Regions from separate parts of the Brevibacillus sp. HB2.2 genome, predicted to be linked through region 1. Evidence: riboswitches for the same ligand, from Rfam matches in the RefSeq annotation. Region 1 holds a riboswitch; each other region holds the start of a gene.
What was found. A riboswitch is a leader RNA that binds a small molecule or an ion and turns the genes downstream of it on or off. The one in region 1 is predicted to bind S-adenosylmethionine.
Positions count from the first base shown of each region.

Region 2: another riboswitch for S-adenosylmethionine. It lies ahead of HP401_RS25595 (methionine ABC transporter ATP-binding protein); the one in region 1 lies ahead of HP401_RS03040 (MetQ/NlpA family ABC transporter substrate-binding protein).
Region 3: another riboswitch for S-adenosylmethionine. It lies ahead of metK (methionine adenosyltransferase); the one in region 1 lies ahead of HP401_RS03040 (MetQ/NlpA family ABC transporter substrate-binding protein).

Region 1 is NZ_JABSUV010000003.1:97,037-101,800, reverse strand. It holds gene HP401_RS03055 (hypothetical protein) at 1-191, opposite strand, end outside; gene HP401_RS03050 (methionine ABC transporter permease) at 341-1,003, opposite strand; gene HP401_RS03045 (methionine ABC transporter ATP-binding protein) at 1,003-2,040, opposite strand; gene HP401_RS03040 (MetQ/NlpA family ABC transporter substrate-binding protein) at 2,083-2,913, opposite strand; SAM riboswitch class I at 3,016-3,117, opposite strand; gene HP401_RS03035 (hypothetical protein) at 3,338-3,694, shown strand; gene HP401_RS03030 (ABC transporter substrate-binding protein) at 3,892-4,764, shown strand, end outside.
Region 2 is NZ_JABSUV010000048.1:8,159-12,922, forward strand. It holds gene HP401_RS25585 (GerAB/ArcD/ProY family transporter) at 1-350, shown strand, start outside; gene HP401_RS25590 (Ger(x)C family spore germination protein) at 350-1,510, shown strand; SAM riboswitch class I at 1,618-1,733, shown strand; gene HP401_RS25595 (methionine ABC transporter ATP-binding protein) at 1,834-2,847, shown strand; gene HP401_RS25600 (methionine ABC transporter permease) at 2,848-3,513, shown strand; gene HP401_RS25605 (MetQ/NlpA family ABC transporter substrate-binding protein) at 3,574-4,413, shown strand; gene HP401_RS25610 (peptide ABC transporter substrate-binding protein) at 4,602-4,764, shown strand, end outside.
Region 3 is NZ_JABSUV010000019.1:85,948-90,711, forward strand. It holds gene HP401_RS15505 (polysaccharide deacetylase family protein) at 1-725, opposite strand, end outside; gene metK (methionine adenosyltransferase) at 874-2,079, opposite strand; SAM riboswitch class I at 2,213-2,314, opposite strand; gene HP401_RS15515 (S8 family peptidase) at 2,376-4,764, opposite strand, start outside.

The sequences.
Region 1 (4,764 bases):
GTACCTTTATTGGTTGTTGCGTTTACATTTGAATCGGCTTTGTTGGGTGTTTGTGTATTGGTAGGTGTCGTATTAGAGTTAAAAGATTTTTTCCCGGACTTATAGCCTTTCGCGTCGGCGTGATCAATGAATCCTCCGGCCGGAGCGAGTACGAGCATTACGGCAACCAACATCATGATGAGTTTTTTCATGTTATTTGAGTAGCACCTCTCATTTGAATGACTTGTACATATAAGTCTACATGAATATCGAACGAAATTCCAATGCACTTTCAGTGACGATCGGTTTAAATACCTACAAAAAAGCCCCTGACAAGCGATCTCGTCAGGGGTTCTTCGATTTACGCGCTCTTTTTCAGTTTTCGGGCTGCCCAGTTACCCAACGATTGAATGAGCTGGACCAAGACGACGAGGATAATGACGGTAATGATCATGACTTCGATGTCCCATTGCTGGTAGCCGTAGCGCAAGGCGAGATCGCCCAGTCCGCCGGCACCAACTGCGCCTGCCATTGCAGTAGCACCGATCAAACCGATGGTCGCGATCGTCAGGCAGAGGACGATGCCAGGCCGTGCTTCACGCAGCATGATGCGAAAAATAATCTGCGTCCGGGATGCACCCATCGCTTGGTACGCTTCGATCACGCCGCGATCTACGTCATGCAGGGCCGTCTCCATCAGGCGTGAGATGTAAGGCGCCGTATAGACGATGAGCGGCACAATGGCTCCTTCAATCCCAATCGATGTGCCCACGATCAACTCTGTAAAAGGAATGATTGCAACCATCAGGATAATAAAAGGCAACGAACGCACAATGTTGATGATCGTATTCAAGGTGTGATAAATGATTTTGTTCGGAAAAAGGTGGTTCGCCTGTGTGATGACCAACAAAATCCCGAGCGGAATCCCGATCAGTGTCGCAATGAACAAGGAAAACCCAACCATGATGACGGTCTCTTGCAGGGATTGCCCGAATACCGGAATCATTTCAATCAAACGCTCCATTAGCTCCGCACCTCCTCTGGTGACACAATATCTACGCGGTAGACGGATTCGCGCAAGAAGCGAATGCCATCTTGAATGGGCTGGTCTTCACCAGAAATGTGCAAAAGCAAAATGCCGAGCGCCGTTCCCTTAATGGTCGTAATTGAGCCGTATAACAGATTGGTGCTAATCGGAAAGCGTGCGGACAAGGTGCCTAGAACAGGATCGAGAGCGGCATCTCCGCGAAAAGCAACGCGAACAATTTTGGAAACGGGTCCGGATTCTTTTATCTTGGACAAAATCTCCTGTGGTACCTGATCATCAAAAACCGTTTTGATAAAATTACGGGTCGTTTGCTCTTGCGGATTGCTGAACACATCCAGAACAGAGCCTTGCTCGATGACGACGCCGTTTTCCATGATGGCTACTTGGTCGCAGATTTTCTTAATGACCTGCATTTCATGGGTAATCAGCACGATGGTCAGGTTGAACTTTCGATTGATGTCGAGCAATAGCTCCAGAATGGATTCGGTTGTTTGCGGGTCGAGAGCGGAAGTCGCTTCGTCACAGAGCAGAATTTCCGGATCGGTCGCAAGTGCACGAGCGATGCCCACCCGTTGCTTTTGTCCACCGGATAGCTGAGAAGGATAAGCGTTTGCTTTATCAGACAAGCCAACCAAGCCGAGAAGGTCTTCTACCTTGCGCTTTATGACATCTTTGGGGACGCGATTCATCCGCAAGATTTCCGCCACATTGTCAAAGACATTATAGGAAGAGAGCAGGTTGAAGTGTTGAAAAATAATCCCGATCTTTTTGCGAGCTTGCCGCAGTTCTTTTTCCTTGAGGGTCAGCATGTTCTGGCCATTGACGATCACAGAACCGCTGGTCGGCTTCTCCAATAGGTTGATGGTACGGAGCAGGGTACTTTTCCCCGCTCCGCTAAAGCCGATCACCCCGTAGATTTGCCCTTTTTCCACCTGCAGGGATACGCCCTTCAATGCTTCTACCTGCTTGTTTCCTACTTGATACGACTTATGAATATCGGTTAGCTGTATCATAACGAGTTCTCCTTGTTGTTCTTGATGTTCCTGGCTTCGATCTTACCAGGACGGCAGTACAGCTCCTTCAAAGCGTTCGTCGATGAATTTTTTCACTTCTTCCGAGCGGTAGATGTCCACCAGCTTTTTGACGGCTGGGTTGTCTTTGTTGGTTTCGTTGACTGCCAAGATGTTTACGTATGGAGAGTCAGCCGTCTCAGCGAAGATCGCGTCTTTTTTCGGGGAGTAGCCAGCTTCCATCGCGAAGTTCGTGTTAATCGAAGCAACCTCTACGTTGCTCAGCGAGCGTGCCAGGAAAGCAGCCTCGAGCTCTTTGAATTGCAAATTTTTCGGATTTTCCACGATGTCCAGTGGTGTTGCAGTGTCACCCACGCCATCCTTGAGCTTAATCAAGCCAGCTGCCTGATAGAGCAGCAAGGCGCGTGCTCGGTTGGTCGGGTCATTTTGAATGCCGACAACGCCGCCTGCCGGGATGTCCTCGACTTTTTTATGCTTGGTGGAGTACAGGCCCATCGGGTACGTCACGGTTTTTCCGACCTCGACGATCTTTGTTTTGTGATCTTGATTGAACTTCGCCAAGAACGGGATGGTTTGGAAGCTGTTTACATCGAGATTTCCTTTGTCGAGAGCTTGGTTTGGCTGTACGTAATCGTTGAAAACGATGACTTCGACGTCGAGCCCTTTGCCTTTGGCGACTTCTTTTACTTTGTTGAGAATCTCTTCGTGTGGGCCGCCAGTGACCCCCACTTTGAGTGAGGTTTGTTCAGCAACAGTGCCGCCGTTAGCAGGCGCAGCTTCTTGGTTGCCCCCGCAAGCCGTTACGAGCGATGCAGCGAGCAGTAGTGTAGTGAGCAGTAGACCAGTTTTTTTCATGAAAATACCCCTTTTCTCTGGATGTAAGATGGAAAAGAAAAAAGCCTCTTCCGACAGAAGAGGCGAAAACTGCAAGTATGTAACCACACTGCAACAATACCTCTCTTATCTGTCGGAATAATTCCGCTGGATTTGGCACCGTATCGTTTGCGATAGGTTGCCGAGGTGTCATAGGGCCAGTCCCTCAACCTCTCTTCATAAGAGAATGTGCTATGAAATTATCATTCCAAACATTGTTGTTAATTCTTATTTGGATAGTTGGATTATAACGACTGATTTTTTCGGTGTCAACAGTTTTTGCAAACGAATGACTTGGTGGAAAAATGTGAAATTGATCTAAATACGAATATTCTATTGAAGAATGAAAAAATCATATGTATAATGAGAACGAATGAACCCGATGCCAGCTATCGCAGGTGATGACATGACTCTCGTGGACTCCAATGAAACTAGAAAAAAGCTGTCTGCCATCTATAATGAGATAGCAAAAGAGTTGTTCGGATTTGGAACGACTTTGCTCCGAGTCACGATTGAAAATCAGATGATTACGTTCCAAGCTAAGCATCGCCGCTCTCCGCGCTCACAAGCGTTGGAAGGAGAAGCACCGGCCCTCAAGCTCGAAGTCGATTTTCGCATGTCCCTTCTTTATAAGAAGAGACTGAGAGAACGACTGGAAGAAGAGATGGGATTGCCGTTGGAAGCCGTGCTCAGGGACTATGATGCGCCTACGCAGTGGGCGATCACGAATGTTATTTTAGCTGAATCAGAACTGAATACCTGACGCAATCGTTCGGATTTTCTCTTTTGATCTATCTTAAGGGGAGACCGTAGACTTTGCGTAAAAACGGGTGTCACTTCTCTTTGTTTACGAAGGAAAGTGCTCTTGTTTAGAATGATACGTTCTAATCAAGGGTACTTTTCTTTTTATTGTATCACCATATTTTGTCATCAAATGAACCCAACTGGAGGAGAATTACAATGAAGAAATTACTTGCTGGAATCCTGTCTTTTTCTATGATGTCACTGGCACTCGCTGGCTGTGGCAGCAATGATCAACCAAAAGTGGGGGGAGCTGGCGGCGAAGCAAAGGGCGAGCCACAAAAGCTGGTCATCTCCACATGGGGCTTCTCCGAAGACTTTTTCCGCAAAGAAGTATATGAGCCGTTTGAAAAAGAACATAACGTGAAAATCGTGCTGGAAATCGGGAACAACGCAGAGCGTCTGAACAAGGTCCGCCAAGGAAGCTCCGATGTAGACTTGATCTACCTCTCTGACTACTATGCACAGCAAGGGATTGAGAGTGGCGCATTTGAAAAAATCGACCGCAGCCGCATCCCGAACCTGGATCAAATCTACGACATCGCCAAAGCACCACTGGGCGAGGAGTACGGTCCAGCTTACACGATTGGCCAATTCGGGATTGCCTACAATCCAAAGCTCGTAAAAACCGAGATCAAGGATTGGAAAGATCTGTGGAACCCAGAGCTGACAGGCAAGCTGACACTGCCAAGCATTACGTCCACAACTGGCCCGATGGTTCTCGACAGTGCGTCTGCGGTCGCGGGCAGCAAGGAATTTAACGAGGATCAAGCCTTCGCAAAAATGAAAGAAGTCAACAAAAATGTCGTGAAGTTCTACGATAAGACCTCCGAATACGTGAACATGTTTGGACAAGAAGAAATCGGCGTAGGACCGATCATGGAAATGTACTTCAAAGACATCAAAGCCGCTGTTCCAGAAGCTGTTTTCGTACAACCTGCAAGTGGCGGATATGCGGTTATGAATACGGTTAACATCGTAAAAGGCTCGAAGAACAAAGCACTCGCAGAAGACTTCATCAACTATCAACTG
Region 2 (4,764 bases), on a different contig from region 1:
TGCAAAAGATGGTGTACCTCCCTATTCTGGAAAGGTTTGAACTGGTTGTCATTTCGTTTTGGCTTCTCGTAATTTTGCCGAATATCATGCTGTATTTGTGGGCTTCTGCCCGAGGTCTCAAGCGCTTGTTCGGATTTAATCTACGTCATTCATTGTATTGGATTATACCCGTGATCTATGTAGCCTCCTTGTCGTTACTTTCCAGACAGCAGATGAGTCGGATGACGACTATTTACTCGCATATAACTCTGTACATTATTTACGTGTACCCCTATTTTTTGTACCTGATGGTCTGGCTGAAGCAACGAAAGCAAAGGGTGAAACCAACCAGCAAAGGAGAGAGTGCCTGATGCTGCCTGTCCAAAAACATTGGATGCAGTTATCCAAGCGGTTTTTTGCGTTGTGGTGTTCATGTGTCCTTGTGTTGGCAGGCTGTTCAGATCGGCAAATTTTTGATGAGACAGGACTTGCCACGGCTGTCGGCTATGATCTGTTAAAGGATGGGGACGTTCGGGGGACAGCAATCATGCCCTCCATTAATCCAGAGGCGAAAGAAAAGATACAGGTTTTTTCAGCCATCGGTGAAACCAGCAAGGGAATTCGGGATCGGATAAATTTACAATCAGATAAAAGAGTATTGGGTGGGCAAATTCGTGTCGCACTCTACAATGAAAAATTGGCAAAACGTGGACTTGGTAGTATCGTTGACACGTTGTATCGGGATTCCTCTATTTCCAGCAGAGTTTATCTTTGCTTATTTGAAGGCGAAACATATGATATGTTAACGCATCGCTATTCGGAAGAAGGGAATATCGGAATCTATTTATACCGTATGATTGAGCAAAATATTGAGGGGGAAAAAATTCCGTCTTCCACCATGCATGAGTTTTTTCGGTCTTATTATGACAAAGGAATCGACCCGATCATGCCGTTCATTGCAAGAAAGGGAAATGAGCTGCAAATCAAGGGGATCGCATTGTTTCAAGGGGATCGTTATGTAGGGTGGATCACACCTAAGGAAGCCTTTTTAATCAAGCTTATGCATGGGAAATTCAGGATTGGCAGCTACGATACTTCTGTCCCTGCTCATATTTTTGGCGAGGTACCCAAGAATCGCGGAAGTAAAAAAGACCGTGTGCAGCTTGTCTTTGATACGATTTCCAGCCATTCAAAAATCGAGCTGACCCAAGTATCTCCCCCGATCTTTGATATTCACATCCGATTAAATGCGCGGATTTTGGAATTAACCCTCCCGCTGAAGCTAGAGAATACCAGGTTGATGAAAATCATGGAACATGCACTGGAAGAAGAGCTCGGAAAAGAACTGCAGAAAGTAGTCCACAAATTGCAGGACCTCAATGTCGATCCCGCTGGTTTCGGGATCGTGTATCGCTCAAATAGCAGAGGGAAGGCAAATATGACGCAGGCTGAATGGAGAAAGATGTTCAAAGACGCGATATTTCGCTTTCACATAAAGTCAACCATCATCCGCAACGGCGTCATGGATTAAAAAACTTTTTCCTGCTATTACTATTGACGTGATATTTTCAAAAAGGATATAATCCGTCTTGTATCATCAAGAAATAGAAAAAACGAACATAATATACGTAGATATCTTTCTTATCAAGAGAGGCGGAGGGACAGGCCCTATGAAGCCCGGCAGCCGGTTCATTTTCGAATGAACGTCGCGGTGCCAATTCCTACAGGATTTTTGGATCTTGTACAGATGAGAAGGGTGGATGCGAACGTATACATTGCGTTGCAGCCCCTTTTTCGTTTGTGAAAAAGGGGTTTTTATATTTTTATCAAGATTATGGTCGGGAGGTGGATGCGTTGATCCAACTGCGTCATTTGCATAAAAGCTATCAAGTACAGGGTAAAACCATCCCAGCGTTAACGGGGATCGACCTTTCCATAGAGCAAGGCGAAATATACGGGATTATCGGACACTCTGGTGCAGGGAAAAGTACGTTGATCCGGTGCATCAATTTGCTAGAGCGCCCAACTTCGGGGGAAGTTATTGTGGACGGCGTCGATTTGACGAAGCTGGATGAAGGGAAGCTGCAAGAAAAGCGCCGCTCAATCGGCATGATTTTTCAGCATTTCAACTTGCTGTCTTCTTCAACGGTCGGCGAAAATGTTGCTTTTCCGCTCAAGCTGGCAAAGCGTTCGAAGGCAGAGATTGATAAGAAAGTAAACGAGCTGCTGAAGCTGGTTGGCTTGGAGGCACATAAGGACAAATATCCGTCTCAGCTGTCTGGCGGACAGAAGCAGCGTGTCGGGATTGCCCGTGCGCTCGCGAATGATCCAAAAGTGCTGCTCTGCGACGAAGCGACATCGGCTCTCGATCCGCAGACGACGAACTCCATTCTGGCACTGCTCTTGGACATCAACCGCAAGCTGGGCTTGACCATTGTGTTGATTACCCACGAGATGCACGTCATTCGCTCCATTTGTGATCGTGTCGGCGTGATTGATGGAGGAAAAATCGTCGAGTCAGGTAACGTACTGGATGTATTCCTTCGTCCAAAGCATCCGACGACACAAGAATTCGTGGAGCAAGTAGCCGATTCTACAGAGCTGCGCGAAGCGGTCGAACACGAAAAGGCTTCGGGGAACCGCACGATTGCTCGTGTCACCTTCCTCGGGGAAAAAACATACCAGCCGATCCTGTTCCAAACCATGCAAGAGACTGGTACGGTGTTCAGCATTTTGCAGGGAACGATTTCTCGCATGAAAGATACGCCGTATGGTCAGTTAGTGATCGAGCTGGAAGGCGATGTCGCACAGAATCAAAAGACCATCGAGACGCTGCGCCAACGTGGCTTGGAAGTAGAGGTGATATAAATGGACTGGACATTCGAAAATGTGGATTGGGCTGAAATCGGCGAAGGTACGATGGACACGCTCACGATGCTTGGCTTCTCCACTCTGTTTACCGTCCTGATTGGTTTGCCGTTGGGCATCATTCTGTTTTTGACTTCTCGCGGACAGCTTTTGCAAAACCGCACTTTTTATACGATTGCATCATTCGTTGTCAACGTATTGCGCTCGGTACCATTTATTATTCTGATGATCTTGCTGATTCCAGTGACGAAAATGATCGTAGGAACTTCACTCGGCGTACTGGGTGCCATTCCGCCGCTCGTATTTGGTGCCGCTCCGTTTTTCGCACGTTTGGTGGAAACCTCCCTGCGTGAGATTGATAAGGGCGTGATTGAGGCCGCACAATCTATGGGTGCTTCCAATTGGCAGATCGTCTGGAATGTCCTTTTGCCAGAGTCTAGATCTGGTCTAATCGCGGGTATTACGATCACGACGGTAACACTGGTCTCCTACACAGCAATGTCTGGGGTAATTGGCGGTGGTGGTTTGGGTGACTTGGCGATCCGATACGGTTATCAGCGTTTCCAAACCGATGTTATGGTTGTGACTGTTGTTATTTTGCTGGTGATGGTACAGATCTTACAATCGCTGGGGGACCGTCTGGTTCTGAAATTCAGCCGTAAATAGGATCTTTCCATATAGATTGTCAAAAAATAAAACGAAATACATGCAAGGGGGAAATCATTCATGAAAAAGCTAGTCGTATCTGTACTTTCTACTGTATTGGCATTTTCTTTGGCAGCTTGCGGAGGCAAAACCGAAACAGCACCTGCTCCAGCTGAAGGCGGCGCACAAGGCGGAAAACAGGAAGTAACATTGAAGGTAGGCGCTTCTCCCGTTCCACATGCAGCAATCTTGAAGTTCATTCAACCAAAACTGAAAGAACAAGGCGTGAACTTGGTAGTCCAAGAGTTCACTGATTACGTACAACCTAACGTTCAAGTGAACGAGAAACAACTCGACGCAAACTTCTTCCAGCACAAGCCTTACCTGGAAGACTTCAATAAAGGACAAAACATGAACCTGGTGCCAGTAGTGGCTGTACACATCGAGCCATTCGGCGCTTACAGCAAAAAAGTTAAATCTGTAGATGAATTAGCTGATGGCGCAACAATCGCGCTGCCAAACGACCCGACAAACAGCGGTCGCGCACTCGCACTCTTGGAGAAAAACGGCTTGATTAAGCTGAAAGAAGGCGCTGGCATCAGCGGTACAGTGAAAGATGTTGTTGAGAACAAGAAAAACCTGAAATTCAAAGAAGTTGAAGCAGCAATGCTGCCGCGCGTTCTGGAAGAAGTAGATTTGGCGCTGATCAACACGAACTACGCACTGGAAGCAAAGCTTGTTCCAACCAAAGACGCTCTGTTTATTGAAGATAAAGATACGCCATACGCAAACTTCTTGGTTGCTCGTCCTGACAACAAGGATTCCGAAGCCATTCAAAAGCTAGCAAAAGAACTGAACTCACCTGAAGTGAAAAAGTTCATTGAAGATGAATACAAAGGCGCGATTATTCCAGCGTTCTAATGTAGAAATTATTGATCGATCAACAAAAGCCCAACTGGCCGAAAAGCTGGTTGGGTTTTACTTTTGTTTATAATATGGTGAATTTTCATAAAATTAAATTAAATCTATACTAACCCCGTTTTCAACCCAATTCCGGTCGCGTATATTGTGTTTGAAACAGAAAAATACAGATAAGGGGGAATTTTCTGATGAAACGAAATCTCAAGTTGTTTCTCGGTGCGATGCTGGTCGCTGGAAGCGTGCTAGCTGGATGCTCCACGAGTACGCCATCGACGACAACCCCTCCAGCAGAGGGAAATGCAGCACCCGCTGAAAAGCCTGTAAATGCAAAGTTGCAGTTATTTCGGGCGA
Region 3 (4,764 bases), on a different contig from region 1:
CTGTACTCTTTTTCGTCCTCTAAACGATGCAAGTCCTTCAAATAGACCGGAGCTGTTTCCGGGCCAAGATCGCCCCACTCATTTCTTTCTTCCTCTTCATGCAGACTGTACGTATGGGACCCGATTGTAACCAGTCCCGATTGAATCATTTCGTTAACTTGTTGACGCGTAAGTGGTGGCGTCATATTCTCCCGTTTTCGGTCAGCTACATCTCTTAAGCGCCCCGCAATCGCGAAGTTCACTGAAGGGTAGCCGTATGTACGCAAGATCGGAAATGCTTCTTTGTAGTAACTCTCATACCCATCGTCAAACGTAATCAAAACAGCATTCTCAGTCGGTAAGGTACCCGTCTCCATAAATCGCAGGAACTCCTCCAGCGAAATCGGATTCAGGTCATTATCATGCAAAAATTTCATGTGTCGGGCAAATTGATCAGGAGCTATGACATACCGCTGATTCGATTGATCCGTGACATGATGGTACGTCAAAACAACAACCTGATTGTTATACCACTTTTTCGTTTGAACCACTGCTTCTTCTGTTGGTGTGACGTTTGGCTCAGCATTTTTTGTCTCACTTATGCTTATAGACGTATCCACTTGGGGAAAAGGTTGCACTTCTTGTTTATTCTTTTTTTCCAGAAAAGATTCGCCTAAGAACCCAATAGCCACTATAAAAAACAAAAAAGTAAGAAACACGATCAGGAAGAGCCTTCTGTTCGGCAAAAAAACCCCTCCTCTACTTCCTCACTAGGAGATTCGACACAGTCATACAAATTCCTGTGCAACAATTGACCCAATAATTGGATGACTCTGCTCCTAAAAGAAAAAGAGCCCAGTAGCAACACCAGGCTCTTTTTATGTCTTTCGAATATTAGAGTTGAGCAGCCTCTTGCTTCAGAACTTCTGCTTTGTCTGTTTGCTCCCAAGGAACATTCAGGTCATTGCGTCCGAAGTGGCCATATGCAGCTGTTTGTTTGTAGATAGGACGACGCAGGTCGAGCTGCTTGATGATACCAGCAGGACGCAGGTCGAAGTGTTTGCGAACCAATTTCACCAGAGCTTCTTCGGAAATGGTACCTGTGCCGAATGTATCTACTGCGATGGAAACTGGTTGTGCTACACCAATTGCGTAAGCAACTTGTACTTCGCATTTGTCTGCAAGGCCAGCAGCCACGATGTTTTTCGCTACATAACGAGCTGCGTAAGCACCGGAACGGTCAACTTTCGTTGGATCTTTACCGGAGAACGCACCACCGCCATGACGAGCATAACCGCCGTAAGTATCTACGATGATTTTGCGGCCAGTCAAGCCAGCATCCCCTTGTGGTCCGCCAATTACGAAACGGCCAGTTGGGTTGATGAAGTATTTGGTTTCAGCGTCCAACAGTTCAGCTGGAACAACTGGTTTGATTACGTGTTCAACCAGATCTTGCTTGATTTGCTCCAAAGTTGTTTCAGGAGCATGTTGGGTAGAAATAACGATTGTATCGATACGAACTGGTTTGTCGCCATCGTACTCAACGGTTACTTGTGTTTTTCCGTCAGGACGGAGGTAAGCAAGTGTTCCGTTTTTTCGTACTTCAGTCAGACGACGAGCCAATTGGTGAGACATGCTGATTGGAAGTGGCATCAGTTCAGGTGTTTCATTGCAAGCAAAACCAAACATCAAACCTTGGTCACCAGCACCAATTGCTTCGATCTCAGCATCAGTCATTTTGCCTTCGCGTGCTTCCAATGCTTGGTCTACACCAAGTGCAATGTCAGCGGACTGCTCTCCAATTGCAGTAATAACACCGCAAGTGTCAGCGTCAAAACCGAATTTCGCACGGTCATAGCCGATTTCACGAATGGTTTCACGAACGAGCTTTTGGATATCCACATAAGTGTTTGTAGTGATTTCACCTGCTACGAGAACCAAACCAGTAGTTACGGAAGTTTCGCAAGCTACGCGAGCGTTTGGATCTTTGGACAGGATCGCATCCAAGATGGAGTCGGAAATTTGGTCACAAATTTTATCCGGATGTCCTTCAGTTACAGATTCGGATGTAAACAGACGACGACCTTTTTGCAAAGCCATGAGAAAATACCTCCTTTGACCTCATACAAATAGTGTGGTAGCCGAGTTAGGATTTTATCTACGTAAACGCAAATAAAAAACCTTTTCCAATTTTTAGGAGGAAAAGGTTTGAGCGTTTTTTGCTTCCTTCATCCTCTTATCGGCCAGAACAGATGTCCGTTCTGCTGGTTAGCACCGCTCTAGCTCGGTTGCCGGGCTTCATAGGGCCAGTCCCTCCGCCTGCTCTGGATAAGAGTATCCATTACGGATAATAGAATAATTGTTTTTTTCAGAGATGTCAATAGGAAAAATTTTACTTATAATTGATAGGCCTTTGAAAGTACAACCACTACCTCGGCGCGAGTTGCTCTTCCATTCGGTTTAAAGGAAGAACCGTACCCATTAACCCAATTTCTCGATGTTAAAGCCTCGATGGCAGGAGAAGCCCAGTGACTCGTTGGCACATCCCGATAATTCGAGGTACCATGATTATACATCAACACATTACGTGCCCGAGCGATCATTACCGCCATCTCTGCACGCGATATCGGCTGATCCGGCTTCATTTCATTCTTCGGGTACCCTTTCAAAATTCCCAATTGATAAGCTACACCTAAGTTGTGATACGCCCAGTGCCGCTTTGGCATATCCCGGAAGGTCGCTTTTCCTGTGTAGGTAGTCGCTACCTTAGAACCGGTCGCACGCATCGATTTAAGCAGCATCGTCGCAAACTCTGCACGGGTCACTGCCTGATTCGGCTTGAATGACGCATCATTAAACCCATTTACAATATCGCGAGAGCTAAGTCTGACGATCTCTGAGCGCGCCCAGTGGTCCGAAATATCGCGATAACCCGCTATCAATTTCTGCTGCGTCACCGTGAGTCGGTACGATTCATATTTGAACGAAGTACCACTATTAAGGCGTACATAATATTTTCCTGGCTGCAAACGCAAACCGATAATATCGTTTCCTCGCTTAGACAGCTCCGCTACCTCATTCGTCGAAGCAAGCGCATAGTTCATGTTTCGATCGCTATAGAGCGCGAAACGAAAGCCGCTATCGACAGGAATGTACGGTGCTCGGAACGTCACATACGATTCACTATTCACAGTAAATTGGAACCAGTCGGAATCCGTAGCTGTCGGAATCGTGCCTGACATCACTGTCCCAGCGCTTAACGGAGACGCAGTTTGATAGGTGTCATTCGGCTCATTAAAATCTTTTTTTACTGGCGTGTATCCCAGATCCAGCTGATATTCGCCATTCACCGCATTGCGATTATACTCACTCACACGGATGTAATACTTGCCTGGTGACACTTCTTTTTGGACGCGCTCTGTCGGATTGTCTTTTGTTCCATTATCGTAGGTAGGGTCCCAGACAACCATCTTTTTACCGAGCTCTTGTTTACCGATACTCAGCAATAGATCGACACGCTTGTTATCAGGACTAACAGTGACATCCAAATGCCCGTATTCACGAACATAGTAGGAGAACCAGTCCTGATCCCCTTCATCGTGAAAATTGCCTGTTACACTGATTTCGTTGCCTACGAGCGGCCTTGCCGTCTCTTGCGTATCGTTCGGTTCGTTACGGTCCGGATTGATGGTAAACTTACTCGTCAGTACGTAGGTAAATGCGTTGTTGACCCCTCCGTTACGCATTAACCGGATATTCATTTTCCCCGCTTTGACCGGGACAGTTATCGTATCTCCATTTCCGAAGTACTGCGTAATCGGCGGACGATTCTCTGGGTAAAAGGTAGCTGCCATCGCGGAAGAAATACCGGATGTCACTGACGCTGTAAAGCTGACCTTCCCATCGTAAGGGATGTCCATCTTCAGCCAGTCTATCGTATCTTTTGGTCCCAAATTTCCACGTATCTGAGACTCGATCGGGAACGCTTTTGCTGAGTACGTCTGATTATTCGGCTCTAAAAAGTCATAGGATAAGGACGTTCTAACTGCCTTGTCGACATTTAGCAACCCGTAGCCCGTTTTCCGGTCCCATCCCTTTTCCCCTAAGTCCGTAGCGGTTTGATAAAGCAATTGTCTTACATCAAATGGACTTAGTTTGGGATGACGCGCTAGTATGAGAGCCGCTGCACCCGCTACTTGTGGTGCGGCTGCTGAAGTACCGCTAAAGGAACCGTATTTCCCCCCTAGCTTGGTCGTATAAACATTGAAACCGGGCGCTACTAGGTTAAGCTCAGGTCCCGTATTGCTTTGATACAGCACTTCATTGTTACTCCTTACAGCCCCTACCGCTACCACCGTGGGATAAGCTGCCGGATAAGCCACTCGGCTACTCTCATTGCCACTCGCTGCAATCAGAACCGCTCCGCTTCTTTCCGCTCGTTGTACAGCATTCGCCAGTTCCTTGGAGTAGGCCATACTGCTGAGCGACATCAAGATGACTTTGGCACCACGATCCAAGGCAGTATTGATACCCTTAGCAAGAGTCTGCACCGTAGTCTCGCCATTGGCCAAAACTTTAATCGGCAAAATCTTGGCATTCCACAAGACACCGGATACACCAATACTGTTATTCCCGCTAGCAGCCAGTACACCAGTTACTTCTGTTCCATGTCCGTTATCGTCCTGGGCAGATCTCCCGGGATTGACCAGATTCACACCCGGCAGAAGATTGTCCTTCAAATCAGGATGCTTATAATCCGCACCAGAGTCTAGCACCGCGATGATA